Regions from separate parts of the Cellulomonas sp. P1_C4 genome, predicted to be linked through region 2. Evidence: riboswitches for the same ligand, from Rfam matches in the RefSeq annotation. Region 2 holds a riboswitch; the other holds the start of a gene.
What was found. Region 2 has a riboswitch for S-adenosylmethionine ahead of AC1DYZ_RS08485 (methylenetetrahydrofolate reductase). Riboswitches for the same ligand answer to the same signal wherever they lie in the genome.

Region 1 (15,613 bases), on a different contig from region 2:
CTGGCGGCGTGGGAGTCGGAGGAGTTCGGGCGCACGCGGCTCGGGCTCGACGGGGCGTTCGGCACCGTGGACCGGGCGAAGCTCAACGTGCACGGCTCGTCGCTGGCCGCCGGGCACCCGTTCGCCGCGACCGGCGGGCGGATCATCGCGACCGTCAGCAAGGAGCTGCACCGACGCAAGGTGGCTTTCGGGTCCGACGCACCGGTCCGCGCGCTCGTGTCCGTCTGCGCGGCCGGCGGGCTGGGCCTCACCGCGATCCTCGAGGCGGCCTGACCATGAGCGACACCTACCTCAACCTGGTCAACAGCGGGTTCACCAAGAAGATCGCGCAACAGCTCGGGCTCCCACAGCCCGCGCCCCTGCGGCGCTACGAGCCCGGACAGCCGCTGGTCGCCGGGGCCGTGCTGGTGCTCGGCCGCGGGCCCGAGTCCGAGGTGCTGTCCGGTGTCCTGGCGCACGACTGGGACCTCGACGTGCACCGGAACGCCACGCCCGGCACCCGGTACGCCGCGGTGGTCCTCGCGCTCACCGAGCTGACGCACCCCGACCAGCTGGCGGAGCCGGTGATGGCCGCCGGCGCCGTGCTCAAGTCGCTGCCCCGCGGCGCTCGCGTGGTCACCGTCTCGCGCGCCGCGGGTTCCGACGACGCCCCGGCGGTCGCGGCCGCGCGGCAGGGCGTCGACGGTCTGCTGAGGTCGCTGGCCAAGGAGCTACGCGGCGGGTCCACCGGCAACGGCGTGGTGCTCGACGACGGTGTGGCGGTCACGGCCCCGTCGGTGCTCGGCGCCTTGCGGTTCTTCCTGTCGACCAAGTCCGCGTTCGTCGACGGTCAGCTGCTTGCCGTCGACTCCGCCGCCGGTGCGCTCCCCGAGGACTGGGAGAAGCCGCTGGCGGGTCGGGTCGCCGTCGTCACCGGCGCCGCTCGCGGCATCGGCGCCTCGATCGCCGACACCCTCGCCCGCGACGGCGCCACCGTCATCGCGGTCGACGTGCCGGCGGCCGGCGAGCAGCTGGTCGCGGTCGCCAACCGCGTGCGCGGCACGGCACTCCAGCTCGACGTCACGGCGGCGGACGCCGGCGAGCGGCTGCTGGAGCACGCGCTGCAGCGGCACGGGCGGCTGGACATCGTCGTGCACAACGCCGGCATCACGCGCGACAAGCTGCTGGCCAACATGTCCTCGGACAAGTGGGACTCGGTGCTCACCGTGAACATCGCGTCACAGCTGCGGATCAACGAGGCGCTGCTGACGTCCGGCGACTTCACGGACGCCCCGCGGATCGTGTCGCTGGCGTCGACGTCGGGCATCGCCGGCAACCGCGGCCAGACCAACTACGCGGCGTCCAAGGGCGGCGTCATCGGCATGGTCCGCGCGACCGCGCCCCTGCTCGCGGCCTTCGGCGGCACCGCCAATGCGGTGGCCCCCGGGTTCATCGAGACCGAGATGACCGCGCGCATCCCCGCCGTCACGCGGCAGGTGGCGCGCCGGCTGAACTCGCTGCAGCAGGGCGGTCAGCCGGTCGACGTCGCCGAGACCGTGGCGTTCCTGGCCTCCCCCGCCGCCGGTGGCGTGGTCGGGCGCGTGCTGCGCGTGTGCGGGCAGAACATGGTGGGCCAGTGACGACCGTCGTCCTGCCCGAGGTACCGGGGCTCGGCGGGCTGTACGCCCGCGGGGCCGGGCTCGCCGTGGCCCGCCGGGTGCGCTCCGGGCCGTCGGTCCTGCCCGGCGTCTCGTACGTCGTCCGCGGGGTACGGGCGTCGTCCGAGCGCCTGACGGAGTACCAGCACCTGCTGGGCGAGTCAGCCTCCGACCAGCTTCCCGCCGGCTTCGTGCACGTGCTGGCGTTCCCGGTGGCCACGGCACTCATGGCCCGGTCCGACTTCCCGCTGCCGCTCGTCGGCCTGGTGCATGTGGCCAACCGGGTCTCGCAGCTGCGCCCGCTGTCCTTGTCCGACGTGCTGGAGATCCGCGCGTCCGCCGCCGACCTCCGGCCGCACCGGTCCGGCACGCAGGTCGACCTGGTCACCGAGGTCTCGGTCGACGGCACGCTCGCGTGGCGCGGGGTGTCCACCTACCTGGCGCGCGGGGTGCACCTGGAGGGTTCGGCTGCCGACGACGACGCCCCGACCTTCGTCCCGCTGACGCCCACCGGCCGCTGGACGCTCGACGGCGACATCGGCCGGCGCTACGCGGCGGTGTCAGGCGACCGCAACCCGATCCACCTGTCGGCGCTGTCGGCCAAGGCCCTCGGGTTCCCCCGGGCCATCGCGCACGGCATGTACACGGCCTCGCGCGCTCTCGCCGACGTGGGCGCGGGCCGCGGCGACGCGTTCGACTGGTCCGTCGACTTCGTGAAGCCCGTGCTCCTGCCCGGGACGGTGACCGTGCGGATCGCGCGGTCACGGTCCGACGGGTTCACGTTCGCCGGCTGGGACGCCCGCTCGGGCAAGCCGCACCTGACGGGAACGGTCACGCCTCTGGCCTGAAGGACTCTGCAGGATCCGGGCTCGCCGCGCCGGATCCTGCAGAGTCCTTGCGTCTCAGAGGTCCGCGGGGCGCAGGACGAACGTGATCGCGTGCGCGATCTGCACGTTGCCCTTGTTGAGGTCGAGCTTGCCCGGGATCAGGAACGGGTTCAGGTCGTTGCGGTCCTGGTCGCGCAGCTGCACGATGCCGAACCGCTTCGAGATCACGTCGACCGTGAACGTGCCGCCCTGGGCGGTCGTGAGCACCGCGTTGTCGCTGGCCAGCGCAGTGGCGGAGTCGATCGTCGCGCCCGGGACCACGTGGTAGAGCAGCACCTGCTCGATGGCATCGATGCCGACCGCGCCCGCGAGCGCCGTGAGGACCTCCTGCTCGCTGCCGTACCAGCGGTGCGTCAGGTCCTTAGCGAGGTACTGGAACGCGCGGTCGTTCGGCAGGAACGCCGTCAGCGGGACCGTGCCGTCCGCGAGGACGCCGACCGGGCTCGACGGCTTGGCGGCGAGGACCGCGCCGACCGCCTGGTCGAGGATGTCGAAGTCGCGCCAGTTGCGGTCGAACGTGTCGCCGTCCGACGCCAGCAGGGCCGCCAGGCTCGACGTGCCGGTGGGTGGGGCTGCGGCGCTGGCCGCGGGTGCGAGGGCGAGTCCCCCGCCGGCGACGACACCTGCGACGGCAAGGACGGAGAGCGTACGACGGATCCTCATGGTGAGCTCCTGCGGACGACGGTCGCGGCCGACGCCGGAGCGCCGCACCGCGCGGGCACCGGAGGGCGCCCTGCCTCCTCTTCGCCGGTCACGCGGCTCCCGGATGCAGTCGGGATCGTGAGGTCGTGGGTTTTCGACGAAGTCGTGCCTCGCGACTCACGAATTCGTCGCACACTCGCGAGCTCGCCGGCGGATCGGCCCTGGTCAGGTCAGGTCCGCCGCGGGTGCTCGGCGTCCTTCGCTCCGGCGAAGACGGCCGACGCGATGATGCTGAAGACGATCCCCCAGGTGGTCAGTCCGGCGTAGATGCAGGCCGTGCCGACCGCGATGAACAGCGCCGTCTGCGCCACGACGCGGGGCCCGCGCCGGAGCCGGTGCCGTGAGGTCGGTGCCATCCACCGGGCCCAGATCGCGATGGCCACGGCGGGAAGCAGCACCGCGAGCGTGATCGACGTCGGCGAGCTCGTCCCGAGGCGCCACCCGGCCACCGCCAGCAGCCCGATCATCACGAGCTCGCAGAGGAACGCGAGCACCCCGAGCAGCCCGACGGCGGGCCCGGCGGCGGGCGGCGTGGTCACGGCACCATCCTGTCGGCCGATCGACGACGAGTTCGGCAGCTCACCGAACGTCACCTCGACGTGCCGCTCTGGCGGCGGGGTGACGTTCTCGACCCGGCGGGACTGACAGTCAGTCGTCTAGGGCCGGTCCGCAAGCGGCCGCGGCCGTCGCGGCCAGGTGGTCCAAGCCGTGCACGGCGAGCAGCGGGCGGGTGTCCTCGACCACGGCCCAGCAGCCGTCGATCACCTCGTAGCGGACGCGCGGGCCCGTGGCGAGGTACTCGGTGAGGGCCACGACCAGACGGTCGACCGCCTCGCTCGTCGTGCCGACGCCCACCGAGGCCCGGATGGCCCCGCCCGACGCGCCGAGGTGCGCAAGGAGCGGGTGGGCGCAGAACCGGCCGTCGCGCACGCCGATGCCGTGCTCGGCGGCGAGGTACGCGGCGACCAGGCCCGGGTCGTGGTCCGGCACGGTGAACGTGAGGACGCCGACGGGCGCGGCGGAGTCGGGCCAGATGCGCGCGATCTCGACGCCGTCGATGCCCGAGAGCCCCTCGACGAGGCGCGCCCGGAGGGCCTCCTCGTGCGCGGCGAGGGCGCCGGCGGGGAGGGCCGCCAGCTGGTCGCACGCCTCGGCCAGGGCGATCGCGCCGAGCACGTTGGGCGAACCCGCCTCGTGGCGCGCGGGCGCCGGCTGCCAGACCGTCCGATCGGCCCGCACGTCGCGCACCGCACCTCCCCCTGCGAGGTACGGAGTGCCCGTGTCGAGCCAGTCGCGGCGCCCGACCAGGGCACCCGCACCGAACGGCGCGTACGTCTTGTGGCCCGAGAACGCCACGTAGTCGGCGTCGGTCGCCGCCAACGAGAACCCGCGGTGCGGCACCAGCTGGGCACCGTCGACGGCCACCCGGGCGCCCTCGGCGTGGGCGAGCGCCACGACCTCGTCGATCGGCAGCGCCTCCCCCGTCACGTTGGACGCGCCCGTGATCGTGACCAGCGCGTACGGCTGGCGGGCGAGCTCGGTGCGCAGGGCGTCGAGCGTCGCGGCCACGGTGTGCTTGATGGGCAGGATCGTCGTGCGGTTGCCGTGGCGCTCCGACGACTGCACCCAGGGCAGCAGGTTGGCGTGGTGCTCGACGTCCAGCACGAGGACGCGACCGCCCTCCGGCACGACTCCCGCCAGGAGGTTGAGCGAGTCCGTGGTGTTGCGGGTGATGATCGCGACGTCGTCGGGACGCGCGTCGACGAACCGCGCGATGGTCTGGCGCGCGGACTCGTAGAGCGCGGTGGACACCTGCGACAGGTAGCCGGCACCACGGTGCACAGAGGCGTACAGCGGCAGCACCTCAGTCACGCGCGCCGCCACAGCCTCGAGGGCGGGGGCGCTGGCGGCGTAGTCGAGGTTGGCGTAGACGCGCTGGGTGCCGTCCACCAGCGGGACGGTGGTGGTGCCGCCGACGACCGGGAGCAGCGCGCTCACCTCGTCGACGGAGGCACACGAGGCGCGCTCGGCGATGATGGTCATGGAAGTCCTCCGACACGTTCCGGGGGAACACCTACGACAGGTGGAACCCCGCGCTTGCCGGGTCCCGGACGGGACACGGCCAGGTCGTCACCCGGGGCACCCCACCGCGGAGGAGGGTTGCCGGCCAGCGAGCCGGGGCTTGACGCTGGCGCTCATGACCTGCAACGAGGGTCGCGGCAGCCCGTAGCGCCTGTCAACGCACCGCGCGGTTCGTCTCGCCTGCCGGGACACCTTGTCCACTACTTGGAGCGATGGTGCCGCCGCGCGTAGCATCACCGGCACCATCCAGAGCGGCTGAGAGATCTGGCTCGACGACGCCGCAGCAACCCGCGGGCACCACGTGCTCGGCCGAGGGTGCTACCGCCAGGACCGATGAGACGAGGATCTGCATGAGCTACGCCGGCGACCTGACCCCCCAGCAGGCCTGGGACCTCCTCACGACCGACGAGACCGCCGTGCTCGTCGACGTGCGGACCGACGCCGAGTGGCGCTACGTCGGCATCCCCGACCCCGCCCAGATCGACGGTCGCTCCGCGCTGGTCGAGTGGGTGTCGTACCCGTCGGGACGGCCCAACCCGCAGTTCCTCAAGCAGCTGGCCGACGCCGGCGTCACGGCCGGGCGGCCCGTCGTCTTCCTGTGCCGCTCGGGCGTGCGCTCGATCGCCGCCGCGCAGGCCGCGACGTCGGCGGGACTGGGTCCGGCCTACAACGTGCTCGAGGGCTTCGAGGGCGACGTCGGCGCGGACGGCCACCGCGGCCACTCCGGCTGGCGTGCCGCCGGTCTGCCCTGGCGCCAGGCATGAGCCCCCGCCGCGTCCCCGGTCCCGGCGACTGGGACGACCGCCGCACCCCGCGCACCGACCTGCGCCCCGACACCCTCGCCGTGCGCGGCGGGCTGGTCCGCTCGCAGTTCCAGGAGACCTCCGAGGCGCTGTTCCTCACGCAGGGCTACGTCTACGACGCGGCCGCCGAGGCCGAGGCCGCGTTCGCCGGCGAGGCCGACCGCTTCCTCTACTCGCGCTACGGCAACCCCACGGTGTCCACGTTCGAGGAGCGCCTGCGCCTGCTCGAGGGCGCCGAGGCCGCGTACGCCACCGCGTCCGGCATGTCCGCCGTCTTCACGTCCCTCGCCGCGATCGTGCAGTCGGGGTCGCGCATCGTGTCCGCGCGGGCGCTCTTCGGGTCCACCGTCGTGATCTTCGAGGAGATCCTGGCCAAGTGGGGGGTGCGCACCGACTACGTCGACGGCCACGAGCTGTCGCAGTGGGAGGAGGCGCTGTCGACGCCGGCGGACGTGGTGTTCTTCGAGACGCCGTCCAACCCGATGCAGGACCTGGTCGACATCGGCGCGGTCAGCCGGCTCGCGCACGCCGCGGGCGCGACCGTGATCGTCGACAACGTCTTCGCCACGCCCGTGCTCTCCCGCCCGCTCGAGCTCGGCGCGGACGTCATCGTGTACTCCGCGACCAAGCACATCGACGGGCAGGGCCGCGTGCTCGGCGGCGCGATCCTGGGCACCGACGAGTACGTGCACGGTCCCGTGCAGACCCTGATCCGCAACACCGGCCCGTCGCTGTCGGCGTTCAACGCGTGGGTGCTGCTCAAGGGCCTGGAGACGCTGTCGCTGCGTGTGCGGCACCAGACGGCGTCGGCGCTGCAGGTGGCCACGTGGCTCGAGCAGCAGCCCGGCGTCTCGCTGGTCCGCTACCCGTACCTGCCCTCGCACCCGCAGCACGAGCTCGCGCTCGCGCAGCAGTCCGGCGGGGGCACCGTCGTGACGTTCAACCTCGCGGTGCCGGAGGGCGCGCAGCCCGACGTCGCCAAGAAGGTCACGTTCGGCGTGCTCGACGCGCTGCGGATCGTCGACATCTCGAACAACCTCGGCGACGCCAAGTCGATGGTCACGCACCCCGCGACGACCACGCACCGCAAGCTGGGTCCTGAGGGACGCGCGGCCGTCGGCATCGCCGAGACGACCGTCCGGCTCTCGGTGGGCCTCGAGGACCCGGCGGACCTGATCGACGACCTCGCGCAGGCGCTCGACACACTCGCCGGCTGACGCCTCCCCGATCCCGTCGGTCCGGCGCGGAACACTGACGGCGTGAGCAACTCGTCGTCACTGGTGCGCCTGCTGGTCGGCGTGCTGGCCGGGGTCGTCGTCGCCGGCATCATCGGCTGGTCGTCGGCGGTCGCCGCGATCCTGGCGGGCTGGGCGACCGTGGCCGCGGTCTTCGTCGTGTGGACGTGGGCGGCGATCTCGTCGATGGGCCCCGACGACACCGCGTCGCACGCCACGCGGGAGGAGCCGACGCGGTTCGGCGCCCACGCGGTCGTCCTCGCCGCCGCCGTGGTGACGCTCGCGGGCGTCGGGATCGTGCTCGTCGAGAAGGAGATCGGCCAGCTGTTGCCGACGATCGCGGTGCTGGCCAGCGTGCTGACGTCGTGGGCCGCCATCCACACCGTGTTCGCGCTGCGGTACGCGCGGATGTACCTGAGCGACGGTGCCGGCGGCATCGACTTCCACATGCAGGAGGCGCCGCGGTACACCGACTTCGCCTACGTCGCCGTCACCGTGGGCATGAGCTTCGCCATCTCCGACACCGACCTCGGGTCGTCCGCGATGCGGCGCACCGCGCTGGGGCACGCGCTGCTCAGCTACCTGTTCGGGACCGTGATCATCGCGCTGCTGGTCAACCTCGTCGCGTCGATGTGACCGCTCAGAGCCGGACGGTCTCGTTCTCGCCGCCGTCGTAGCGCTCGCCGGTGACCTTGGCCTTGACCAGGCTGAACGCCGTCGTCAGGCGGCCGCCCTTGGCGTGCCAGTACTCCGCCGTCTCGCCGCGGAGCACGACCAGGACCACGCCCGGCGTCTCCGGACCGTCGGGGAACCAGGCCTCGGCCGAGGTGCCCCACAGCTCCGCGATCTTGGCGCGGTCGCGGACCACCTCGGCGCGACCGGAGACCGAGACCCAGGCCGTCGAGTCCGAGAAGGCCGCGTTGGCGGGGCTCCCGCCCTCGACCTCGTGCACCTTGTGGCTGCCCTCCTCGGCGAAGAACCACAGGTCCCCGTCGAAGTCCACGTCCTGCACACCCATGGGCCGGCTCACCAGCGAGCCGTCCGCCGACACCGTGGTGAGCATCGCGATCCGCGCGTCCTTGATCAGTCCCGCGACCTTGGCCTGCTGGTCCTCGTTCGTCATGCGTCCTCCTCGAGCGGCGCGCTCGCGGGGCTGCTGACCGCGGCGGCCGGCCCACCGTAGGCACGCTGCGCGGCTGTCGCATGTCGGAGGGGCGCGGGATGCTCGGTCCATGACGGACAGCGACTACGACGCGATCGCCGACGACCTCGTCGCGCGTGGCGCCACGCGGGCGCAGATGATGGGCCGCCCGATCCTCAAGGTGGGCTCGACCATGTTCGCCGGGCACGTGGGCGGCGACCGCCTCGTGGTCAAGCTCGGCCGGGACAGCGCCGAGTACGCCGAGGCGCTGGCGCTGCCCGGCGTCACGATCTGGTCACCCGGCGACAGCGGACGGCTTTTCTACGACTGGGTCGCGCTGCCCGCCGCGCTCGAGGACGAGTGGATGCGGTTCGCGGAGATCGCCCGCGTGCGGGCCTCGAAGGGCTAGCGGACCCACTGCTCCCCGGCCTCGACCGCGACCGTCAGCACGTTCTCCGGCGGCGGGATCGGGCACGTCGCGAACTGCGTGAGACCGCAGGGCAGGTTGGACGCGCGGTTGAGGTCGAGCGTGACCGTGCCGTCGTCCGCCACCGGGCCGAGCGCGAGGGTGCGCGACGCCGGGTACGTGGTGACGCCGCTGGTCGCGTCGCGGAAGAGCACGCTGAGCCCACGCGCGCCGCCGTCGAAGACGATGAGCGACTGCGGGATCCCGGCGACCTCGAACTGCACGGTGCCGACCGCGGTGTGGTGGTGCTCGAGCCCGTCCACGACCGCCCCCGTGGTGACCGTCCGCGGCTCGTCGAAGGGCTCGAAGCGGCCGGTCAGCACCCAGTCCTCCGACGGCGCGTACGCCGGGATGCCCTCGAACGCGGCCAGGTGCGGCGCGGCCGGGTCGTGCACGCGGACGATCGCGTGGCCCGTGCGGCGGGCGACCTCGAGCAGAAGGTCACCCGCGCGGACCTGCAGGCCAGGCGCACCCTCGACCGGGTCGATCGTCGCGACGCCGTCGACGGTCGTGCCGTCCGGGAGGACGAGACCGTCGTCGGCAACCGCCTCGATGCGCACGACACCGTCCGCCGACCAGAGCCCGGGGACGTCCGCGAGCTCGCGCGGCTCGGCGGACAGCCAGTGCAGCGCGGTGATCGCCACCCAGCCGTGCGGCTGACGGAAGTAGGCCTCGCGGGTGGCGTGCCAGTCCTCCCACTCGGCGACGAAGGCGGAGCGCTCGGTCGTGGTCGTCATCAGCTGGCCCTCACATCGGCGTCGGCGGTGCGGCCGAAGGCGTCGGCCGGCGGGAGTCCGAGGTGCTCGCGCAGGGTCGAGCCCTCGTAGGACGTGCGGAACGAGCCCCGCTCCTGCAGCAGCGGGACCACGCGGTCGACGAACTCGTCGAGCCCGTGCGGCGTCAGGTGCGGGACGAGGATGAAGCCGTCAGAGGCGTCCTCCTGCACGTACCGGTCGATCTCGGCGGCCACGCGCTCCGGCGTGCCGACGAACGAGTGGCGGCCGATCACCCGGATGACCAGTTCGCGGATGGACAGGCCCTTGGCCTCGGACAGCTCACGCCACTGGTTGGCGATGGCCAGCGGGTCGCGGAAGTGCGAGGCGCGGCCCTTCGTGATCGACGGGGCGTCGACCAGCGGGTCGATGGCGGGCAGCGGGCCGTCGACGTCGTACTCCGACAGGTCGCGGTTCCACACCTGCTCGACGAACGAGCGCGCGACGCTGGGCCGGACCTGCTGGAGCTGGATCGCGCGCAGCCTCTCCTCGGCGTCGGCCTCGGTGTCGCCCAGGACGAACGACGCCCCCGGCAGGATCAGCAGGTCCTCGGGGCGTCGGCCGTACTTCGCGAGGCGGCCCTTGACGTCGGTGTAGAACGCCTGGCCGTCGGCGAGCTCGCTGTGCCGGGAGAAGACCGCGTCGGCCACCTGTGCGGCGAGCTCGCGGCCGCCGTCGGAGTCGCCGGCCTGGAGGATGACCGGGTGACCCTGCGGGGGGCGCGGGATCGTCGGCGTGGCCTCGATGTCGACCAGCCGGCCGCCCGTGCGGATCGTGCTCAGCGAGCCGGGGCGGACGAACTCGCCCGACGCGGCGTCGGCCACGACCGCGTCGGCGGCCCACGCGTCCCACAGGGCACGGGCGGTCTCGACGACCTCGCGCGCACGCTCGTACCGGTCCTCGTAGGCGAGGTACCCGCCGCGACGGAAGTTCGCGCCGTGGAAGGCGTCCGACGAGGTCACGACGTTCCACGCGGCGCGGCCCGCCGAGAGGTGGTCGAGCGTCGCGAACTGGCGGGCGAGCTCGTACGGGTCGTTGAAGGTCGCGTTGATAGTGCCGGCGAGGCCGACTCTCGACGTGACGCCGGCCAGCGCGGCCAGGACCGCGTAGGTGTCCGGGCGGCCGACGACGTCCTGGTCGACCAGCTGGCCGCGGTGCTCGCGCAGGCGCAGACCCTCGGCGAGGAACACGAAGTCGAACAGCCCGCGCTCGGCGGTGGCGGCCAGGTGCTGGAACGACGCGAACGACGACTGCGTGTCGGCGTGGTGGCTCGGGTCGGTCCAGACGGTGTGGTGGTTGACGCCGGGGAAGTGCGCGGCGAGGTGGATCTGCTTGGGCATCGGGGGTCCTTAGCGAGCGGCCGCGTAGCGGCTGGTGGGGCGGGGCAGGCCGAGGGAGTCGCGCAGGCTCGTCCTCTGCTCCACGGGGGTGATCGCGGCGCCGAGCAGCGGGAGGTCGCTCGCGAGGGCCAGCGGGCGGATGGTCAGGCCGTCGGCGCCGGAGCTCTCGACGAGCGCCGCCAGGGTCGTCGACGCGGTCTGCGGGCCGGCCACGATCGCGTCCGTGGTCCACGGCTCGAGGGCGTCGAGCGCCGCGAGGCGTGCGCGGGCGTCGTCGTCGGACGTGCCGAGCAGGACGTCCACGTCGAGCAGCACGATCACCTCGCGTCCGGCCTCCGCCGCGGCCGCCCGCACGAGCGGCACGGTCGCCTCGTCGGCAACCCGCACGATGTCCGCACGGCGTGCGGCGACCTCGCGGGCGTGCGGCTCGTCGCCGCGGACGATCACGACCGGGCGGCCCTGCGGCGAGCGGGGGGTGATCGAGGCGCCCTGCACCGAGAAGAACTCGCCGCTGAACTCGATGGCGTGCACGCGGGTGCGGTCGATGTACCGGTCGTGCTCGGCGTCGAGGACGATCGCGTCGTCCTCCCAGCTGTCCCAGAGCCGCCCCAGCACCTCGAGCACGTCGTCGGCCTCGCGCCACAGCGCCGCCACGTCACGCGGCACGCGCTCGTCGTACCGCAGCGCCTCGGCGCCCGCGCCGCTGTCGCCCGCGGGCGCAGCCACATCGACCTGCACCGCCGCGCGGCCCAGGCTCACGTGGTCGATCGTCTGGATCTCCTTGCCCACGTGGAACGGCTCGCGGTAGGTGACCGGCACGACGGGCGCGAGACCCACGCGATCGGTCAGCGGGCCGAGGAGGGCGGCGACGCCCACGGCGTCCAGGCCGCCGACGAGGGCGCCGGGGCGCTCGACGGGCGGCGCGGCCGAGTCGTCGACGATCACGAACGTGGCGCCGGCGCTCTCGGCCGCCCGCGCGAGGCGGACCCAGTGCTGTGCCGCGAAGGGGTCGGTCGGGTGCAGGCGCCAGGCGGCGGGGTGGAGGCCCGCGGCCGTCAGCTCGACAGCGACGGGGAACGTGTCAGGGAGGGTCATCGTGTCTTCCGGTCGTCGGGCGCATCGGTCCTGGCAGGAGCACCCGCACCCAGGTGGCCGGGGGGTTGCTGCGACGTCGACGAGCCAGGTCTCTCGGTCGCTCGGGATGGCGCGCACAAGGTAAGAACGAGTCGACGCTCTGACCAGGGTTCGGTCGGAAGTTCCCGCGATGTGAGACGGGTGTTCAGATGTCCTTCGCGAAGCACAGCGAGAGGAAGTCGTCCGCGTAGGGGGCGAACGGCGGCACGGGCCGGTAGCCGGCGGTGCGGTACAGCGTGACGGCCTCCGGCTGCCGGATGCCCGTCTGCAGGACGACGCTGGTCAGGCCGTGCGCGCGGGCATCGTCCTCGATCGCCGCGAGCAGCGCGCGGGCCACGCCGGTGCCGCGGGCCTCGTCGGCCACCCAGACCTTCTTGAGCTCGCCGGAGCCCTCCGGGAAGCCGTCGCCCGTGGTGCGCAGCGAGGCGCAGCCGACCGCTCGGCCGTCGATGCGTGCGACGACCGTGGAGAGCATGCCGACGCCGGTCTCGGCGTCGTAGGCCTCGTAGGACTCGGGCGCGTCGAACTCGGGGTAGCGGATGCCACCGTCGGCGAACATCTCCTTGCGCAGGGCCGTGGCGTCCTCGTCGGTCCACGGGACGCGGGCCAGCTCGATCGGGGGGCGCGGTGCCGTGCGGCGCTCGCGCGGCTGACGGTCGAGGTCCTTGGTGAAGCAGCGCGACGCCGTCTCGGTCGCGTACTCCCCGAAGTTGTCCATCGAGTGGTAGCCGGCGGACAGGTACAGCCCGATCGCCTGCGACTGCAGCACGCCGGTCTCCAGGACGAGCCGCTGCAGCCCCTTGCTCCGCGCGATGTCCTCGAGCTCCGTGAGCACCGCGCGGGAGTACCCGCGGCCTCGCGCGTCGGGGACGACGAACATGCGCTTGAGCTCGCCGACGCCGTCGCCGAGACCCTCGTCGGAGGCGTCGCGGATCGCGCCGCACGCCACCGGCTCACCGTCGACGCGCAGGAGAACCATCGCGAGGATGCTCTCGCCCGTCATCGTGTGGCCGATGTCGTCCTCGCCGTAGAGGTCCCGGAGCTCGTCCTGCTGGGCGGTGCGCAGGCGCGCGGCGTCGGGGTCGTCCCAGCCGACCAGGGCGAGGGTCGTGCTCAACTCAGCCGACCAGCGCCTTCAGCACGGACGTGAAGAAGCGCAGGCCGTCGGTGCCCGTGCGGGGCCCCTGGGCGCCGTCGGGGCCGAAGCCCTGCTCGACCGCGTGCTCCGGGTGCGGCATGAGGCCGACCACGTTGCCCGCGGCGTTCGAGATGCCGGCGATGCCGCGGCGGGAGCCGTTGGGGTTCCAGCCCTGGTAGCGGAAGACCACGCGGCCCTCGCCCTCGAGCTCGTCGAGCGTGTGCTCGTCGGCGACGTACTGCCCGTCCTGGTTCTTCAGCGGGATCGTGATGTGCTCCCCCGCCGTGTAGTCGCGGGTCCAGGCCGTGTCGACGTTGTCGACCGAGAGGACCTGCTCGCGGCAGACGAAGTGCAGGTGGTCGTTCTTGATCATCGAGCCGGGCAGCAGGTGGGCTTCGGTGAGCACCTGGAAGCCGTTGCAGATGCCGAGGACCGGCAGGCCCTTGTTCGCCGCGTCGACAATCTCGCCCATGACCGGCGCGAACCGGCTGATGGCGCCCGCGCGCAGGTAGTCGCCGTACGAGAAGCCGCCGGGCAGGACGACGGCGTCGACCCCGTGCAGGTCCGCGTCGCCGTGCCAGAGGGAGACGGCCTCGGCGCCCGCGAGGCGGACCGCGCGCGCTGCGTCGCGGTCGTCCAGCGTGCCGGGGAAGGTGACGACGCCGATGCGCGTCATGCCTGGTTGTCCTCGTACACCGCGACCACGTCCTCGATCACCGGGTTGGACAGCACCTGCTCGCCGGCCGCGCGGGCCGCCGCGAGGATCTCCTCGGTCACCGGCCCGTCGACCTCGAGCTCGAACCGCTTGCCCTGGCGGACGGACGCGAACTGCCCGAACCCGAGCCGCGGCAGGGCGCCGGCGACGGCCTTGCCCTGGGGGTCGAGGATCTCGGGCTTCGGCATGACATCGACGACGACTCGTCCCACGAAAGGGCTCCAGGTGTTCGCGCGGCGGTGGGGGGTCGCGGCGATTCTAGCGAGTGAGCGGGGCGCCTCTGCGCAGGCGTTCAGTCGGTGGCCACGGGTCTCTCGATGAACCCCGTCGACCGGCGGGGCTTGGCCCGTGAGGGCGGTGTGGAGGACGTCCGCCGCGGCGAGGTCGTCGGGACCCCGCGGGCTCGCCTGCCCATACCGACACGGGCCGACGCGCCCGTTCTGCCGACTGCTGGCCACCGACCAGGGGGCGAGCCCCCGCCAGCTGGCCCAACGGGCGCGGGCGGGGGTCCGTTCTCCCGACTGCTGGCCACCTACCAGGGGGCGAGCCCTCGCCGGCTGGCCCATACGGACGCGGGCGGTGACCGTTCTCCAACTACCGACTGCCGACTACCGACTACCGACTACCGACCAGGGGGCGAGAACCGCCGCCTTGGACTCGGACGGCTGCGCTACTTACTCCCGCCGCGCCTGGGGATCGCATTTGTCGTGGTCAAGAGTGAATGTCAGTGGTCGGTCGTACATTTGTTCTATGTCCGGATCGAATGGCTCACGCGGCGAGAGGTGGCGGCAGTGACGGCGGTACTCGGCGATCTCCTGGTCGATGACCTCGTTGTGAACGCGCCCGTCCGCGGCGCCACGGCGATGGCGCCCGCTCTGGCTTTGTCATCTCCGGACTCGATCCCCGCCGCACCACTGTCGTCCGCGCTGATGTGGGCGGACTCCGGGCACGGCGGGCGCCCCGATGCCGCACCGGAGGCTCAGCTCGGTGCGCGGGTGATCGATCTGGCTGCAGTGGAGGACTTCCCGCTGCCCGGCGTCGACGTCGCCGATCTGGTGGCGATGCTGGCCGCGGTGCCGGTCGCTGACGTGTCTGGGGCGGCCCTGGTCAACGCGGTGGCGGCGTCGCAGCAGGCGATCACCATGCTGCAAGCCCTGCAGGGGTCGTTCGCCCGGGAGCTCGGTGCCCGGACCCCGGATGCGTTGCGGCACGTGCCCGATGAGCTCGCGTGCGCCCTGGTGTGCACGAAGCGGGCCGCGGAGCTCGTGTTCCTGCGCGCCTGGGGCGCCGCCCAGCACCCCGCCCTGGGCGACGCGTGGGCGGCCGGCGCCGTGGAGGCGCGCAAGGTCGACGTGATCCTGGACGAGCTGAGCAAGGCAGGCGCAGACGTACCCCTCAGCGACCGTGAACGGGTGGTCGCCGACGCGGTCGATCGCGCGGGTGAGATGACCGCCCCGCAGCTGACCCGACACGTACGCGCCGCGCTCATCGCGTTGAACCCCGGCGTCGCGGAGAAGCGACGAGTCGCCGAACGGGACCGGCGTGCGGTCGAGCTGGTGC
Region 2 (15,613 bases):
CTGCGCCGCCTGCTCCTGCTCGACGTCGGCCTGACCCCCGGCCGGATCACGACCCGGTGGACGGGCACGCAGGCCCTCACGCTCGCCGCGAGCCCGTACCCCAGCACGGACGCGCTGGTCACGGACGTGCAGCTGGCCGCGATCGAGTCTCTGCTCACCGCGCCGGCCGACACCGTCCGGACCGCCGACGCCTACGCCGCGGCGCGCGCAGGAGTGCGGAACCGGCTCGAGGACACCGTGTTCGCCGTGGTCACCGACCTCGTCGCGGTGCTCACGGCCTGGCACGAGCTGGACGCCGAGATCCGCGACCGGTCCAGCCTCGCGCTGCTGGCCACCGCCCAAGACCTGCGCGCCCAGGCCGCCCGCCTCGTGCACGCCGGCTTCGTCAGCGAGGTCGGCGCCGCACGCCTGCCCCACCTCGCCCGGTACCTGCGGGCCGCACGCCACCGGCTGGTCAAGGCGGCCGAGAACCCGCAGCGCGACGCCGACCTGGCGTGGCAGGTCCAGGACGTCGAGGCGCTCTACGACGACGTCGTCGCCAAGCACCCGCGCGACGCGGAGCTCCGGGAGCTGCGCTGGATGCTCGAGGAGCTGCGCGTCAGCCTGTTCGCCCAGCAGCTGGGCACGCCCGTGCCGGTGTCGACCACCCGCATCAAGAAGGCGCTCGCCGCCTACTGAGGCTCGACGGGCCCGTCGTCGGTACCGGCCACCAGCTCGCCGCAGCTGACCTCCTGCGCCGTCGTCACCACGGGTTCGTCGGCGCCGGCCCCGAGGGCCACCTGCTCCGGCGCCGCGTTGGTCGCGTGCCGGCCGTCGGCGTCGAGATCCACGAACGTCCGGGTCACCGTGTAGGTGCCGGCGTCGTCGGCCACCGCGTTGAGGCCCGCGAGCCGGAGCGAGCCGCCGTCGGTCGAGCACCCGACACCGGTCCCGGTGCCCGCGAAGCCCCGGTCGAACGTGTACGGCTGACCCTGCTCGTTGGCCACCGGGGTCACGGCGCAGCCGGCGAGCGAGTAGACCAGGGCCTCCCGGCTGAGGTCGACCAGCGCGATGGGGATCTGGTCGGCCTGGACGCGATTGACGATCGCGGAGGCGGGGACGGGCGAGGCGGAGTCGATGGTCGCCGAGAACGTCGCGCCCGACGCCGTGGTGATGCCGAACTCGCGGCCGGCGCCGCCGCTGAGCCAGGCCTGGTCGGGTCGTCCGTCGCCGTCCACGTCGATCACGGCGACGACGTCGGCGCCCGCGGGTGCCGTCTCGTCGTTCGGGGCGCAGCCCGCCGCCGCAGCCGTCGACGGTTCCCCCGACGGCTCCTGCGAGGGCACGGGCGACGAGGACGGGGACGGCGAGGTGGTCGACGAAGCGACCGGCTCCGCTCCCTCGTCGTCGGCGGTCACCAGCAGGTACACGATGACGCCGACCGCCGCGGCGAGCAGGACGGCGAGCGCGATGATCCAGCCCCGACGGCGGTTCGGCGGCTCCTCGGGCGGCTCGGAGGCACCGGTGGGCGGGAACGGGCTCGTCATGTCCCTGGTCTACCGCATGCCGGAGGCCGCGCGGCGTACCGCGCGGCCTCGGAGCGGCACTCAGGCCTTGCGACGGAACAGCACCCCCGCCGCGACCCGCGCCACGACGAAGATCCCGACGCACCACGCCACGGCGGCCACCCACGAGTCGCCGATTGGCAGTCCGAGCAGGAGCCCGCGCAGGGTGTCGGTCACGGGCGTGATGGGGTTGTACGTCGCGATCGTCTCCAGCACCGACGGCATCGACTCCGGCGGCACGAACGCGCTCGACACGTACGGCAGGAACAGGATCGCGAAGGTGAACCCGGACGCAGCCTCGGGCCCGGACGCGACCACCCCGATGGCGACCGCCACCCAGGTGAGCGCCAGGACGAACAGCGCGATGAGGCCGATGGCCGCGGCCCAGTCCAGGGGCGACGCCGCGGCGTCGAAGCCGATGAGGAAGGCCACGCCGATCACCAGCGCGGTGGAGACGGCGTTGCGCGCCATGCTCGCGACCACGTGCCCGGTGAGCACGCCCGTGGGCCGGATGGGCAGTGACCGGAACCGGTCGATGATGCCGCCGGTCATGTCGCTGGCGACCTCCACGGCGGTGTTGGCGGAGCCGTACCCGGCGGTGAGCAGGATGATGCCGGGCACCACCCAGTCGACGTAGGCGCCGCCGGTGTCGATGGCGCCGCCGAACACGTAGACGAACATCAGCAGCAGGGCCAGCGGCAGGATCACCGCCATGAGCACGGTGTCCATCTGGCGCAGGGACCGGCGCAGGCACCGGCCGATCAGCGCGGACGTGTCGTGCCAGCTCCAACCGAGGGCGGGCACCTCTGTGGGTGCGGTGAGCGTGGTCATCAGTACTCCCGGGAGGCGACGAGGGCGGGCGTGGTGGTGGTCTCGGGCTCGGTGGGCCGGCCCGTCAGGGTGAGGAAGACGTCGTCGAGCGTGGGGGAGCGGACCTCCCAGGCGTCGACGGCGACGCCGCGGTCCTCGATGCCGGCGAGGATCCGGCGCACGTCCGGCACGGAGCCGTCGGTGAGGATGCGCTCCTCGGACCCGTCCTTGAGGTGGAGCTCGACGTGCGCCGAGCCGACGGCCCGCTTGAGCTCGCGCGCCGTGCCGTCAGCGATCACGCGCCCGCGGTCGATGACGGCGATCCGGTCGGCCAGCTGGTCGGCCTCCTCGAGGTACTGCGTCGTGAGCAGCACGGTGGTGCCCTCGGCGACGACCTCCCGGATGACGTCCCAGAGGTCGTTACGGCTGCGCGGGTCGAGGCCCGTCGTCGGCTCGTCGAGGAACACCACCTGCGGCCGGGCCAGGAGGCCGACCGCGAGGTCGAGCCGGCGCCGCATGCCGCCGGAGTAGGTCTTGACCACCCGCTTGCCGGCGTCGGTCAGGTCGAAGAGCTCGAGCAGCTCCGCGCTGCGGGTGCGCACCTCCGAGCGGCCCAGGTGCGCGAGCTTCGCCATGAGGTGCAGGTTCTCGACGCCCGTGAGCAGGTCGTCGACCGCCGCGAACTGGCCGGTGAGGCTGATCGCCGCCCGCACCTGCTCGGCCTGCCGGACCACGTCCTTGCCGACGACGTGCGCCGTGCCGCCGTCGGGCCGCAGCAGCGTGGACAGGATGCGCACGGTCGTGGTCTTGCCGGCGCCGTTGGGGCCGAGGAGCGCGAGCACCTCGCCCCGAGCGACGTCGAGGTCGACGCCGTCGAGCACGGTCAGGTCGCCGTAGGACTTGCGCAGCCCCCGGGCGACGACAACAGGAGCGGTCATCGCGATCTCGCCTTCTGTGTATGCCATAAACTGTGTGTGTACCTCATACACACTTGTAGGATCGACCGTCAAGGAGGTGTCGTGGACAACGACGACGAGACGCGTGCGGCCGAGGCGCTGCGCCGCGACCGCGAGAAGGCCGAGCGCGCCGAGGCCAAGGAGGCGGACCGGCTGCGCCGCGAGCTGGAGAAGGCCGACCGCGACGCCGAGCGCGCCGCGCAGAAGGAGGCCGAGCGCTCCCGCAAGGACGCCGAACGGCTCGAGCGCGAGCGCCTGAGGGCCGAGCAGGACCTGGCCAAGGAGGCCGAGCGGCTGCGCAACGAGCGCGAGCGCGAGGCGCAGCAGGCGGTCAAGGAGGCCGCGCGGCAGCTCCGCGAGGCCGAGAAGGCCCAGCGCGCGGCAGCCCTGGCCCAGCAGCAGGCGGCCCGCGCGGCCGAGAAGGCCCGACGCCAGGCCGTGCGCGTGGCGGGGGCCGAGGGCCCGCCGGTGGAGCTGCCCCCCGGCATCGCCGTGCTGTGGCGCACGCCGGTCGAGGGTCGGCCGGGTCCGCGCCCCAGCCTCACGCTCGAGCAGATCGCCGATGCGGGGATCGCTCTGGCGGACGCCGAGGGCATCGACGCCGTCTCCATGGCCCGGCTTGCCGAGTCCCTCGGCTTCACGACGATGTCGCTCTACCGGTACGTGTCCTCCAAGGACGAGGTGCTGGCCCTCATGTCCGACCGTGCCGCCGGGCGCCCGCCCGTCCTCGGGCCGGAGGTCGGCGGTTGGCGCGAGCGGCTCGAGCTGATCCTCGCCATCCAGCGGCCGATCCTGCGCGCGCACCCGTGGCTGGCGCGCACGACCACCGTGCTGCACGCGGTGGGTCCCGGCCGGCTCGCGTGGATGGAGGGGATGCTGTCCGCCCTCGAGGACACGCCCTTGTCCGAGCGGCAGAAGGTGGGCGCGATCGGTCTGCTGGCCACGCACGCCCTGGACCAGCTGCGCGTCACCGAGGAGCTGACCGACAGCCGGCGCACGGCGGCCGTGGGTGCGGCGGACGGCGCCGACGAGTCCCCCGACCTGGGCGCCCTCCTCGGCGTCCTGGCGTCGCCGTCCGCGCACCCCGCGCTGCTGAGGGCGGTCGACGAGGGCGCGTTCTCGTTCGGTCCGGACGACCGCGCCGACGACGGCGAGAGCCTCGACTTCGGGACCATCCTCATCCTCGACGGCATCGAGCGCCTCATCGCGCTCGCGACCCCGACGGCCTGAGCCGCCCACAGCCCCCGACACGCACAGAGGGCCGGCGTCGGTGTCGGCGGTCCCGGGCAGACTCGACGCATGACCTCGCAAGACGTCCCGCGCACCGGCCGCTGCTTCGGCGACGGCAACCCGCTCTACGAGCAGTACCACGACGAGGAGTGGGGCGTGCCCGTCCACGACGAGCACGCGCTCTTCGAGCGGTTCGCGCTCGAGGGCTTCCAGTCCGGCCTCGCCTGGATCACCGTGCTGCGCAAGCGGCCGGCCTTCCGCGCGGCGTTCGCCGGGTTCGACCCGGAGGTCGTCGCGGAGTTCGGCGACGAGGACGTCGCGCGACTCATGGGCGACGCGGGCATCGTGCGCAACCGCGCCAAGATCGAGGCCACCATCGCCAACGGGCGCGCACTGCGGGAGCTGCACGCCGCCGGCGGCACCCTGGAGCAGGTCCTGTGGTCGCACGCACCCGACCGGACCGCCCACGTCCGGCCCGTGACCTGGGCCGACGTCCCGGCGCAGACGCCCGAGTCCCGCGCGCTCGCCACGCAGCTCAAGTCGCTCGGCTTCCGGTTCGTCGGTCCCGTCACCGCGTACGCCGCCATGCAGGCCTGCGGAGTCGTCGACGACCACCTCGCCACGTGCCCGTCGGCCGGCGCGCCTCACCCGTCGGAGTGAGCGCTACTCCTGCCGGGTGACGCTGCTGTGCAGCTCTCGGAACCGGGTGTGACGCGGACTACAGTGCGGGCCTATGACGGAGATGCCCGACGACGACGCACGGCGCGATGCCGAGCGCGCGGCGGCGGAGGCTCTCGCGGACAACGTCGCCCCCGACGCCCGGACCCTCGCCGCGGTGCAGGACGGGCTGCTGTCCGTCCCCGCCGGATCCCCGACGTCGTGGTTCGACGTGCCGTCGCAGCGGAGCCGCATGCAGTCGGGGAACCTGTTCCCTCGCCGCCCGCACTGAGGAGGCTCAAGCCACCCGCGCACGCGCCGCTCCTCGCCGGTTGGACGGCGCCGGACACTCACGTCTCACAGGTCGAGCAAGGTTGCCCAGCATGTGATCGCCGGTCTAGCATCGCGCCTACCATCCAGAGCGGCCGAGAGACCTGGCTCGACGACGCCGCAGCAACCCCCCTCCCCGCCGAGGGTGTGGGTGCTTCCGCCAGGGACGATGGAGTGAGCAATGTCCCCGCAGACCACGTGTCCCCGCACCGCACCGGTGCCGACGACCGGACCGGTCGCGCCGTGAGCGCGGCCGCCGTGGAACCGCGCACGCCCGGCCTGCACGCCGCGCCGGCGGCCCGCCCGCAGACCGCGAACGACCGCCCGACGATCTCCTTCGAGCTCTTTCCGCCGCGGAACCCCGATGCGGCACCCCGACTCTGGGCGACCATCCAGGCGCTCGAGTCCGTCCACCCGGACTTCGTGTCCGTCACCTACGGCGCGTCGGGCAAGACCCGCGTCACCACGCGCGCGCTGGTCCGCCGGCTGCTGCGCGAGACGACGCTCAACCCGATCGCGCACCTGACCTGCGTCGGCACGTCGCGCGCGGAGATCACGGAGATCGTCGGGGAGTTCCTCGACGAGGGCCTGCGGTCGTTCCTCGCGTTGCGCGGTGACCCGCCCACCGAGCAGAGCGACTGGGCGGCCCACCCCGACGGTCTGCAGACGGCCGGCGAGCTGGTCGAGCTGCTGCGCGACATCGAGGCCCAGCGCTGCGCGGACAGCCCGTCGCAAGCGGTCCGGGCGAGGGTGCGCCCGCTGTCCGTCGCGGTCGCGGCGTTCCCCCGCGGCAACCACGCCACCGGCGGCACGCGCGCTCAGGACGTCGCCTCGCTCTTGGCCAAGCAGCAGGCCGGCGCCGACTTCGCGATCACGCAGGTGTTCTTCGACGCGGACGACTACCTGGGTATCGTGGCCGAGGCCCGTGAGGCCGGCGTGACCATCCCGATCATCCCGGGCATCATCCCGACCACGGACCCGGCCCGCCTGCTGCGGGTGCAGGAGCTGACCGGCGTCCCGGTGCCGGACAAGCTCCTGGACCTGCTGGGCTCCGCCGACGACGAGCTCGACCGCCACCGCCGGGGGATCCGCGCGAGCGTCGACCTGGTCAACGGCGTCCTGGACGGCGGAGCACCCGGCGTCCACCTGTACACGTTCAACCAGCACCATGCCGCACTTGACCTGCTCGAGGGTGCACACCTCGACGGCGGAGCTCGGACAGCTCCCGACCTGGCCGGATGGCCGCAGGACACGGCACCCGCCCGACCCCCGAGGGACTGAGAAAGCAATGAGCACTCCGAACTTCCCCGCCAGCTCCGTGCTCGGTTACCCGCGCATCGGCCCGCGCCGCGAGCTCAAGAAGGCCCTCGAGGCGTTCTGGGCCGGTCGCACGACGGCCGAGGAGGTCGAGGCGACCGCCGCCGGCCTGCGCAAGCGCACGCGCACGCGCCTGGCCGAGCTGGGCCTGGCCACCGACGTGCCGGCCATCCCGAGCGCGTTCTCCTTCTACGACCACGTGCTCGACGCGACCGCCGTGGTGGGTGCCGTGCCGGCCCGCTTCGCGGACGTCGTCGGCGCCGACGGCGCCCTCGACCTGGCGGGCTACTCGACCGTGGCCCGCGGCCGCGGCGACGACCTGCCGCTCGAGATGACCAAGTGGTTCGACACCAACTACCACTACCTGGTCCCCGAGATCGGTCCGGAGACCGAGTTCCGCTTCGCCAGCGACCGCCCCGTGCGGGAGTTCGCCGAGGCCCTCGCGGACGGCGTCCTAACGCGCCCGGTCATCGTCGGCCCCGTCACCTACCTCGCCCTGGCCAAGGCCACCGAGGACGCGCCCGAGGGCTTCGCGCCGATCGACCGCCTGGCCGACCTGCTGCCGGTCTACGCCGAGCTCCTGCAGGCCCTCGCGGCCGCCGGCGCCACCTGGGTCCAGCTCGAGGAGCCCGCCCTGGTCTCCGACTCGATCGCCGTGCCCGCCGAGCAGCTGCTCGCGTCCGTCATCGAGGCGTACCGCGCGCTGGCGACGGACCTGACCGACCGTCCGGCCATCCTCGTCGCGGCGCCCTACGGCGACCTCGGCGCGGCGTTCCCGGTGCTCGCCGCCACGGACGTCGAGGCCATCGGCATCGACCTGGTCCGCGGCCACGCGCCGACCGAGAAGGTCCCGGGCCTGGAGACCAAGACGCTGGTCGCCGGCGTGATCGACGGCCACAACATCTGGCGTGCGGACCTGGACGCGAAGCTGCAGATCCTCGAGCAGCTCGAGGGTCTCGGCGCCGCCGCGGTCACCGTCGGCACCTCGACGTCGCTGTTCCACGTCCCGCACACGCTCGAGGACGAGCCGAAGCTCGACGCCACGCTGAAGACGTGGCTCGCGTTCGCCGACGAGAAGGTCGTCGAGGTCGTCACCCTGGCCGAAGGTCTCACCGAGGGTCGCGAGGCCATCCACGAGCAGCTGCTCGCCGCGACCGACGCCGCCACCTCCCGCCGCACGGCGCCGGGCGTCGTCAACCCGGCCGTCCGCGACCGTGTGGCCGCGCTCGACGAGGCCGCGTTCAGCCGCGGCTCCTTCGACGAGCGCAAGGCCGCCCAGGCTGCCCGGCTCAACCTGCCGCCGCTGCCGACGACGTCCATCGGCTCGTTCCCGCAGACCACCGAGATCCGCACCGCCCGCGCCGCGTTCGGCAAGGGCGAGCTGACCGAGGAGCAGTACGACGACGAGATGAAGGCGGAGATCCGCCGCGTCGTCGAGCTGCAGGAGAAGATCGGCTTCGACGTGCTGGTGCACGGCGAGCCCGAGCGCAACGACATGGTCCAGTACTTCGCGGAGAACCTCGACGGGTTCGCCGTGACGCAGAACGGCTGGGTCCAGTCGTACGGCTCGCGCTGCACGCGTCCGTCGATCCTGTGGGGCGACGTCTCGCGGCCCAAGCCGATCACGGTCGAGTGGTCGTCGTACACGCAGTCGCTGACCGAGAAGCCGGTCAAGGGCATGCTCACGGGTCCGGTCACCATCCTCGCGTGGTCGTTCGTCCGCGACGACCAGCCCCTCGGCGACACCGCCAACCAGGTCGGCCTGGCCCTGCGCGACGAGATCGCCGACCTCGAGGCCGCCGGCATCGCCGTCATCCAGGTGGACGAGCCCGCGCTGCGCGAGCTGCTGCCCCTGCGCGTCGAGGACCACCCCGCGTACCTCGACTGGTCGGTCCGCTCGTTCCGGCTCTCCACCGCCGGCGTCCGCCCCGACACGCAGATCCACACCCACCTCTGCTACTCGGAGTTCGGCGAGATCATCGGCGCGATCGACGGCCTCGACGCCGACGTGACGTCGATCGAGGCAGCCCGCTCGAAGATGGAGATCCTCGGCGACATCTCGGCGGCCGGCTACCCGCGCGGCATCGGCCCGGGCGTCTACGACATCCACTCGCCCCGGGTGCCCAGCGAGGCCGAGGTCGAGGAGCTGCTCACCGAGGCCGTCAAGGCCATCGCGGTGGACCAGCTCTGGGTCAACCCGGACTGCGGCCTGAAGACCCGCCGCTACGAGGAGGTCGCCCCGTCGCTGGAGCACATCCTCGAGGCGACGCGGAAGGTGCGCGCGACGCTCTGATCCTCCTCACGACGGCCCCGGACATCGCCAAGGTGTCCGGGGCCGTCGTGCGTCCTAGGGTCGGCGCGTGACGATCTTCGACACCGTCCCGCTCGACCAGCTCCGCCGCCGCACCAGCGGCAAGTGGCGGACCTACCCGCCCGACGTCCTGCCTCTCTTCGTCGCCGAGATGGACGTCCCCCAGCCCGAGCCGGTGATCCGCGCGGTGAGCGACGCCATGCGTGCCGGCGACACGGGCTACCCGCACGGCCACGCCTTCGCCGAGGCGATGGCCGAGTTCGCCGCGCAGCGCTGGGGCTGGCAGGTCGACGTCGCCGCCTCGCGCCTGGCGTCCGACGTGATGGTGGGCCTCGTCGAGGCACTGCGGATGGTCACGGACCCCGGCAGCGCCGTGGTCATCAACCCACCGGTCTACCCACCGTTCCGCGCGTTCCTCGAGCACGCCGGCCACCTCGTCGTCCCCGCCCCGCTCGGCCCGGACGGTCGGCTGGACCTGGACGCGCTCGACCAGGCGTTCGCCCGCGCCCGCGCGCACACCTCCCGTCCGGGGTACCTGCTGTGCCACCCGCACAACCCGACCGGCACCCTGCACACCGCGGCCGAGCTGCGGTCCGTGGGCGAGATGGCCGCACGCCACGGAGTCCGCGTCGTCGCCGACGAGATCCACGCGCCGCTGGTGCCGGGCGGGCGGACGTTCGTGCCGACCACCACCCAGATCCCCGACGCCATCGCGGTGCACTCCGCCTCGAAGGCGTTCAACCTCGCCGGCCTGCGCGCCGCGGTGCTGGTCCCCGGTCCGCAGGCCGCCGCGGACCTGGCCCGGATGTCCTACGTCGTGGGCGACGGCGTCATGCACGTCGGCACGCTCGCCGAGACGGTGGCCTACCGCGAGTGCGGGCCGTGGCTGGACCAGGTGCTCGACGGGCTGGCCGACAACCAGCGGCTCCTCGCGGGGCTGTTGGCCGACCGCGTGCCCGACGCCGTCTGGTCCCCGCCCGAGGGGACCTACCTGGCGTGGATCGACCTGCGGGCGTTCGCCGCCGTCCGCGCGGGTGCCGACCCGGCCGAGCTCTGCCTGCGACGCGGGCGCCTCGCCGTCACCTCCGGGCCGACCTTCGGCGACGGGGGCCAGGGGCACGTGCGGCTCAACCTCGCGGCATCGACCTCCACGCTCACCGACGCGGTGGGACGCATGGCCCTGGCCCTGACCGACTGACATCGATTCGTGACGATCTGACCGTCGTCGGGGCTCATGTCCCCCCCATGTGCGTGCCGATCTCGTGAACAGGGCCCGCAAGGCCGATGTCGACGACGACGTAGGGGGAGACCGACGTGACGAAGTGCGACGAGTGCAGCGCAGCCGTGCAGTTCTGCGAGCGGTGCGACGGCGCCGGCCGCAAGCGCTGGTCGGGGGAGTGCAGCTACTGCCGGGGAACCGGTCAGCTCTGCATGAAGAACTCGAACCACCGCTGGTGAGCTGGACCTAGGCCAACCTGACGTACCGCGCCGCCAGGGCCTCGACGATGCGCACGTCCGCGTCGAGCCACGGGACGTCGAGCCACTGGTGACCATGCAGCCACCGCAGCTCGTCGTGCTCGACGAGGGGCTCGGCCGTGCCGTCGACGATCTCGGCCAGCCAGATGCGCATGACGTACTCGTCCGACAGCCGCCACAGGCCGTCGTCGGGACCGGGGAGCTCGTCGCCCAGCCCGATCCGCACGCCGAGCTCTTCGCGGATCTCGCGGTGCAGCGCATCCTCCGGCGTCTCGTCGCCGTCCACCTTGCCGCCCGGGAACTCCCAGCGGCCCGCCAGCCTCGCCGGCACGGCGCGGCGAGCGGCCAACAGCTCACGGGGGTCGTCCAGGTCGTCCACGATCGCGGCGGCAACGACGAGCACGGGTGGGGTCATGCGTGGAGTCTGCCAGGCCCGCGTTGCGCGGACGTGGCTCCCCTGGGTCGGCCCGATTTCTTGAGCCGAGGAGTCCTGCTGAACCTCTGTCAGCGGATGCCGTGCTCGACGGCCCAGGCGACGGCCTCGGACCGCGTGGACACGCCGATCTTGCGGTAGACGCTGCGGACCTGCGACTTGACGGTGTTACGGGTCACGAAGAGACGCGTGGCGATCTCCTCGAGAGTGACGTCCTCGGCAAGCTCGGCCAGCACGACCCGCTCGCGGCGCGTCAGTGCGTCGTTCGAGAGACCGACCGACCTGCTCGTCTCCACCATGCTCATGATGTCCTCCGGTGTGCTGCTGACCCGGGGGGTCCGGGTCGCCACGCTATGGCTGCGTACCGGATGAGAGAGGGCTGGTCGTGAGCCATGACGCCACTTCCAGCAATCTCGTCATGCGCGGGTTCCCCCCCGCCATGCGCCGATCGCGCCTGCCACCCACAATGAACGTCGCACCGCTTCGTTGATACGCCGATCGTGTGAGCACCGTCGGGTTTTCACCCGGACGGCTGATCGGTTTGGCGAGGCAACAAGTCCGTGCCGGTCGAGCTCAGCCCGCGTTCTGCGCCGTGTACTCCTCGGCGGAGAGCAGCGGACCGGTCGATGCCACGTCGACCTTCAGGAGCCAGCCGGCCCCGTACGGGTCTGAGTTGACCACCGACGGATCGTCGACGGCACCCTGATTGATCTCGACGACCGTGCCCGATACCGGCGAGTACAGCTCGGAGACGGACTTGGTCGACTCGATCTCGCCGACGACCGCGCCGGCGACGATCTCCTCGCCGACGGCGGGGAGCTCCAGATAGACGATGTCGCCGAGCGCGTCAGCCGCGATCCCGGTGATGCCGACGGTCGCGGGGGCGCCGTCATCCAGCCATTCGTGCTCGACCGTGTAATGGAGGTGGGTGGGCAGCTCCGTCATGTATCTGGCTCCTGTCGAATTCTCTAGGGCTTGGTTTACCGGGGTCGGCGGTAGAAGGGAAGGGGCACGACGCGGACGAGCTCACCGCGACCGCGCACGTCGACCGCCAGCTCGGTGCCCGGAGCGCTGACCTCGGGGGTCACGTACGCCATCGCCACCGGGTGGCCGAGGGTCGGCGACGGTGCTCCGGAGGTGACGGTACCGACACTGGGGGCGTCCGCCGCGGTCGACCTCTTGACCGGGTAGCCGTGCCGGGCGGCGCGCCGGCCGAGGCCTTCGAGCCCGACGAGCACGCGCGCGGGCTCCGACTGCGCGCGCGCTTCGAGGGCCGCGCGGCCGACGAACGGGAGGGGCTCGCCCTCGTCGTCGACCTTGTCCAGCTTCACCACGCGGCCGAGGCCGGCGTCGTGCGGCGTGGTCGTGCGGTCGAGCTCGTTGCCGTACAGCGGCATGCCGGCCTCCAGCCGGAGGCTGTCGCGCGCAGACAGCCCGGCGGGGACCAGCCCGAACGGCTCGCCGGCGGCGAGGAACGCCTGCCAGAGGGCCGGGGCCAGCGGGGCGTCGAGGAAGAACTCGAAGCCGTCCTCGCCCGTGTAGCCGGTGCGCGCGACGAAGACCGGCTTGCCCTCGAACGTCATCGGGATCGCCGCGTAGTACTTCAGCGCCTCGGCGTCGTGCCCGGCCTCGGCCAACCCCTGGGTGGCGCGGAGGATCTCCAGCGCACGGGGGCCCTGCACGGCGATCAGCGCGGTCTGCGGGGAACGGTCCTCGACGGCGACGTCGAAGCCGTCGGTACGCTCGCCGAGCGCCTCGAGCACCGTGGCGTGGTTCGACGCGTTGGCGACGACCATGAACGTGGACTCGGTGTCGCGGTAGACGATCAGGTCGTCGACGACCCCGCCGTCCTCCGCGCAGATCATCGTGTAGCGCGCACCCAGGACCCGCAGGGCCGACAGGTTGCCGACCAGCGCGAAGTCGAGAAACGCGCCGGCGTCGGGGCCGCTGATCGCGATCTCGCCCATGTGCGACAGGTCGAACAGCCCCGCGGCCGTGCGGACCGCGGTGTGCTCGGCGATGTCGGAGGTGTAGCGCAGGGGCATCTGCCAGCCGGCGAAGCTGGTGAGGGCGGCGCCCAGGGCGACGTGCTCGTCGTGCAGGGGGCTCAACGTGTCCACGGTGTCGTCGTCCTTCATTCGGCGTACGCCTCGATGGGCGGGCAGGAGCAGACCAGGTTGCGGTCGCCGTGCGCGCCGTCGATCCGGCGGACCGGCGGCCAGTACTTGCCCTCGCGCAGCGCGGCCACCGGGAAGGCGGCGAGCTCGCGTGGGTAGGCGTGGTCCCACACGTCGGCGCTGAGCGCGGCCGCGGTGTGCGGCGCGTGGCGCAGCGGGGAGTCGGCGACGGGCCAGCGACCGGCCTCGACGGCGTCGATCTCGTCGCGGATGGCGACCAGGGCGTCGACGAACCGGTCGAGCTCCGCCAGGTCCTCGGACTCGGTCGGCTCGACCATGAGCGTGCCGGCCACCGGGAACGACAGGGTCGGCGCGTGGAAGCCGTAGTCCATGAGGCGCTTGGCGACGTCCTCGGCGGTGACCCCGGTGTCCTTGGTGATGTCGCGCAGGTCGAGGATGCACTCGTGCGCGACGAGACCGTTCGGGCCCGTGTAGAGGACCGGGTAGTGGCCCGACAGGCGCGTGGCCAGGTAGTTCGCCGCGAGGACCGCGGTCTCGGTGGCGGTCTTCAGGCCGTCGGGACCCATGAGCGCGACGTAGGCCCACGAGATCGGCAGGATGCCGGCCGAGCCCCACGGCGCCGCGCTGACCGGCGCCACGGTGTTCTCGGCCGCCGACGCGGGCGTCGGGTCCCCGGGCAGGAACGGGGCGAGGTGCGCCGCGACCGCGACCGGCCCGACGCCGGGGCCACCGCCGCCGTGCGGGATGCAGAACGTCTTGTGCAGGTTGAGGTGGCTCACGTCGCCGCCCAGCTCGCCCGGTCGGGCCAGCCCGACGAGGGCGTTGAGGTTGGCGCCGTCGATGTACACCTGGCCGCCGGCCTCGTGGACGAGCTCGCAGACCGTGCGCACGCCCTCCTCGTAGACACCGTGCGTCGAGGGGTACGTGATCATGATCGCGGCGACCTCGGGGCCGTGCTTCTCCAGCTTGGCGCGCAGGTCGTCCAGGTCGATAGAGCCGTCGCCGGCCGTCGCGACGACCACGACGCGCATGCCCGCGAGCGCCGCCGACGCCGCGTTGGTGCCGTGCGCCGAGGCGGGGATCAGGCACACGTCCCGCTTGTCGCCGCGGCTCGCGTGGTAGCCGTGGATGGCCAGCAGGCCGGCCAGCTCACCCTGCGAGCCCGCGTTCGGCTGCACCGAGACGGCCGCGTAGCCGGTGATCTCGGCCAGCCAGTCCTGCAGCTCCGTGACCAGCTCGGCGTAGCCCTCGGTCTGGTCGGTGGGGGCGTACGGGTGGATGGTGGCGAACTCCGGCCAGGAGATGGGCTCCATCTCCGCCGTCGCGTTGAGCTTCATGGTGCACGAGCCCAGCGGGATCATCGTGCGGTCCAGCGCCAGGTCCTTGTCCGACAGGCGGCGCAGGTAGCGCAGCATCGCGGTCTCGGAGCGGTGCAGGTGGAAGACCGGGTGCGTCAGGTAGGCGCTGGTCCGGCGGAGCTCGGCGGGCAGGGCGTCGGAACCGTCGGTCCCGAGGAACCCGAACGCGTAGGTGCCGTCCTCGGCCTCGAGCGTCGTGGTCCCCGCCGCGGCGAACGCGAGCACGATGCGGAGCAGGTGGTCGTCGCTGGTGCGCTCGTCGGTGGCGATCTGCACGTGGTCGTCGTCGGGCGCCCACAGGTTCACGCCGGCCTGCGCCGCCTGGGCGACGACCTCACGGGCCTTGCCGGGGACGACGGTGCGGACGGTGTCGAAGAACGTGTCGTGCTCGACGGTCACGCCGACGCCCGTGAGCAGCTCGGCCAGGCCGGCCGCGCGTGCGTGCACGGTCGAGGCGATCGCCCGGAGGCCGTCGGGCCCGTGGTAGACCGCGTACATCGAGGCGACGATCGCCAGCAGGGCCTGCGCCGTGCAAATGTTGCTCGTCGCCTTCTCGCGGCGGATGTGCTGCTCACGGGTCTGCAGGGCGAGCCGGTAGGCGCGTGCGCCGTCGGCGTCGATCGAGACCCCGACGAGGCGGCCGGGCAGCATGCGCTCGAGGCCCGTCCGCACCGCCATGAACGCGGCATGCGGTCCGCCGCCGAACAGCGGGACGCCGAAGCGCTGGGCCGAGCCGACCGACACGTCCGCGCCGAGCTCCCCAGGGGAGGTGAGCAGCGTCAGGGCGAGCAGGTCAGCGGCGACCGTCACCAGGCCCCCGCGCTCCTTGGCGGCCGCGACGACGGGGCGCAGGTCGCGGACCCGACCCGATGCGCCGACCTGCTGGACGACGACACCGATGAGGTCGCCCTCGAGCTCGGGCAGCCCATCGGTGAGGTCGGCAACCACGACCGGGAGGCCGATCGCCTCGGCGCGACCGAGCGTCACGGCCAGCGACTGGCCGAACAGGTCCGCGTCGAGCACGACGGTGCCCGGCTTGCCGCGGGCCGCGCG

Region 1: linked by a shared signal. The riboswitch ahead of AC1DYZ_RS00775 (rhodanese-like domain-containing protein) and the one ahead of AC1DYZ_RS08485 (methylenetetrahydrofolate reductase) in region 2 are both predicted to bind S-adenosylmethionine.

The regions. Positions count from the first base shown of each region.
Region 1 is NZ_JBFUAI010000001.1:161,010-176,622, reverse strand. Features, by position in the region: gene AC1DYZ_RS00805 (acetyl-CoA C-acetyltransferase) at 1-273, shown strand, start outside; gene AC1DYZ_RS00800 (3-oxoacyl-ACP reductase) at 276-1,619, shown strand; gene AC1DYZ_RS00795 (MaoC family dehydratase) at 1,616-2,485, shown strand; gene AC1DYZ_RS00790 (fasciclin domain-containing protein) at 2,540-3,187, opposite strand; gene AC1DYZ_RS00785 (YrdB family protein) at 3,397-3,765, opposite strand; gene AC1DYZ_RS00780 (aminotransferase class V-fold PLP-dependent enzyme) at 3,875-5,269, opposite strand; SAM riboswitch class IV at 5,315-5,429, opposite strand; SAM riboswitch class I at 5,548-5,648, shown strand; gene AC1DYZ_RS00775 (rhodanese-like domain-containing protein) at 5,659-6,072, shown strand; gene AC1DYZ_RS00770 (O-succinylhomoserine sulfhydrylase) at 6,069-7,328, shown strand; gene AC1DYZ_RS00765 (DUF1345 domain-containing protein) at 7,371-7,982, shown strand; gene AC1DYZ_RS00760 (pyridoxamine 5'-phosphate oxidase family protein) at 7,987-8,469, opposite strand; gene AC1DYZ_RS00755 (hypothetical protein) at 8,579-8,896, shown strand; gene AC1DYZ_RS00750 (DUF1684 domain-containing protein) at 8,893-9,690, opposite strand; gene AC1DYZ_RS00745 (NtaA/DmoA family FMN-dependent monooxygenase) at 9,690-11,066, opposite strand; gene AC1DYZ_RS00740 (LLM class flavin-dependent oxidoreductase) at 11,076-12,161, opposite strand; gene AC1DYZ_RS00735 (GNAT family N-acetyltransferase) at 12,346-13,317, opposite strand; gene purQ (phosphoribosylformylglycinamidine synthase subunit PurQ) at 13,319-14,014, opposite strand; gene purS (phosphoribosylformylglycinamidine synthase subunit PurS) at 14,011-14,265, opposite strand; gene AC1DYZ_RS00720 (HNH endonuclease signature motif containing protein) at 14,845-15,613, shown strand, end outside.
Region 2 is NZ_JBFUAI010000008.1:150,255-165,867, reverse strand. Features, by position in the region: gene hrpA (ATP-dependent RNA helicase HrpA) at 1-678, shown strand, start outside; gene AC1DYZ_RS08515 (hypothetical protein) at 672-1,526, opposite strand; gene AC1DYZ_RS08510 (ABC transporter permease) at 1,587-2,375, opposite strand; gene AC1DYZ_RS08505 (ATP-binding cassette domain-containing protein) at 2,375-3,319, opposite strand; gene AC1DYZ_RS08500 (TetR/AcrR family transcriptional regulator) at 3,374-4,540, shown strand; gene AC1DYZ_RS08495 (DNA-3-methyladenine glycosylase I) at 4,610-5,200, shown strand; gene AC1DYZ_RS08490 (hypothetical protein) at 5,274-5,489, shown strand; SAM riboswitch class I at 5,607-5,703, shown strand; gene AC1DYZ_RS08485 (methylenetetrahydrofolate reductase) at 5,771-6,808, shown strand; gene metE (5-methyltetrahydropteroyltriglutamate--homocysteine S-methyltransferase) at 6,816-9,137, shown strand; gene AC1DYZ_RS08475 (MalY/PatB family protein) at 9,205-10,353, shown strand; gene AC1DYZ_RS08470 (hypothetical protein) at 10,470-10,613, shown strand; gene AC1DYZ_RS08465 ((deoxy)nucleoside triphosphate pyrophosphohydrolase) at 10,621-11,046, opposite strand; gene AC1DYZ_RS08460 (LuxR C-terminal-related transcriptional regulator) at 11,136-11,369, opposite strand; gene gcvH (glycine cleavage system protein GcvH) at 11,638-12,009, opposite strand; gene gcvT (glycine cleavage system aminomethyltransferase GcvT) at 12,045-13,202, opposite strand; gene gcvP (aminomethyl-transferring glycine dehydrogenase) at 13,199-15,613, opposite strand, start outside.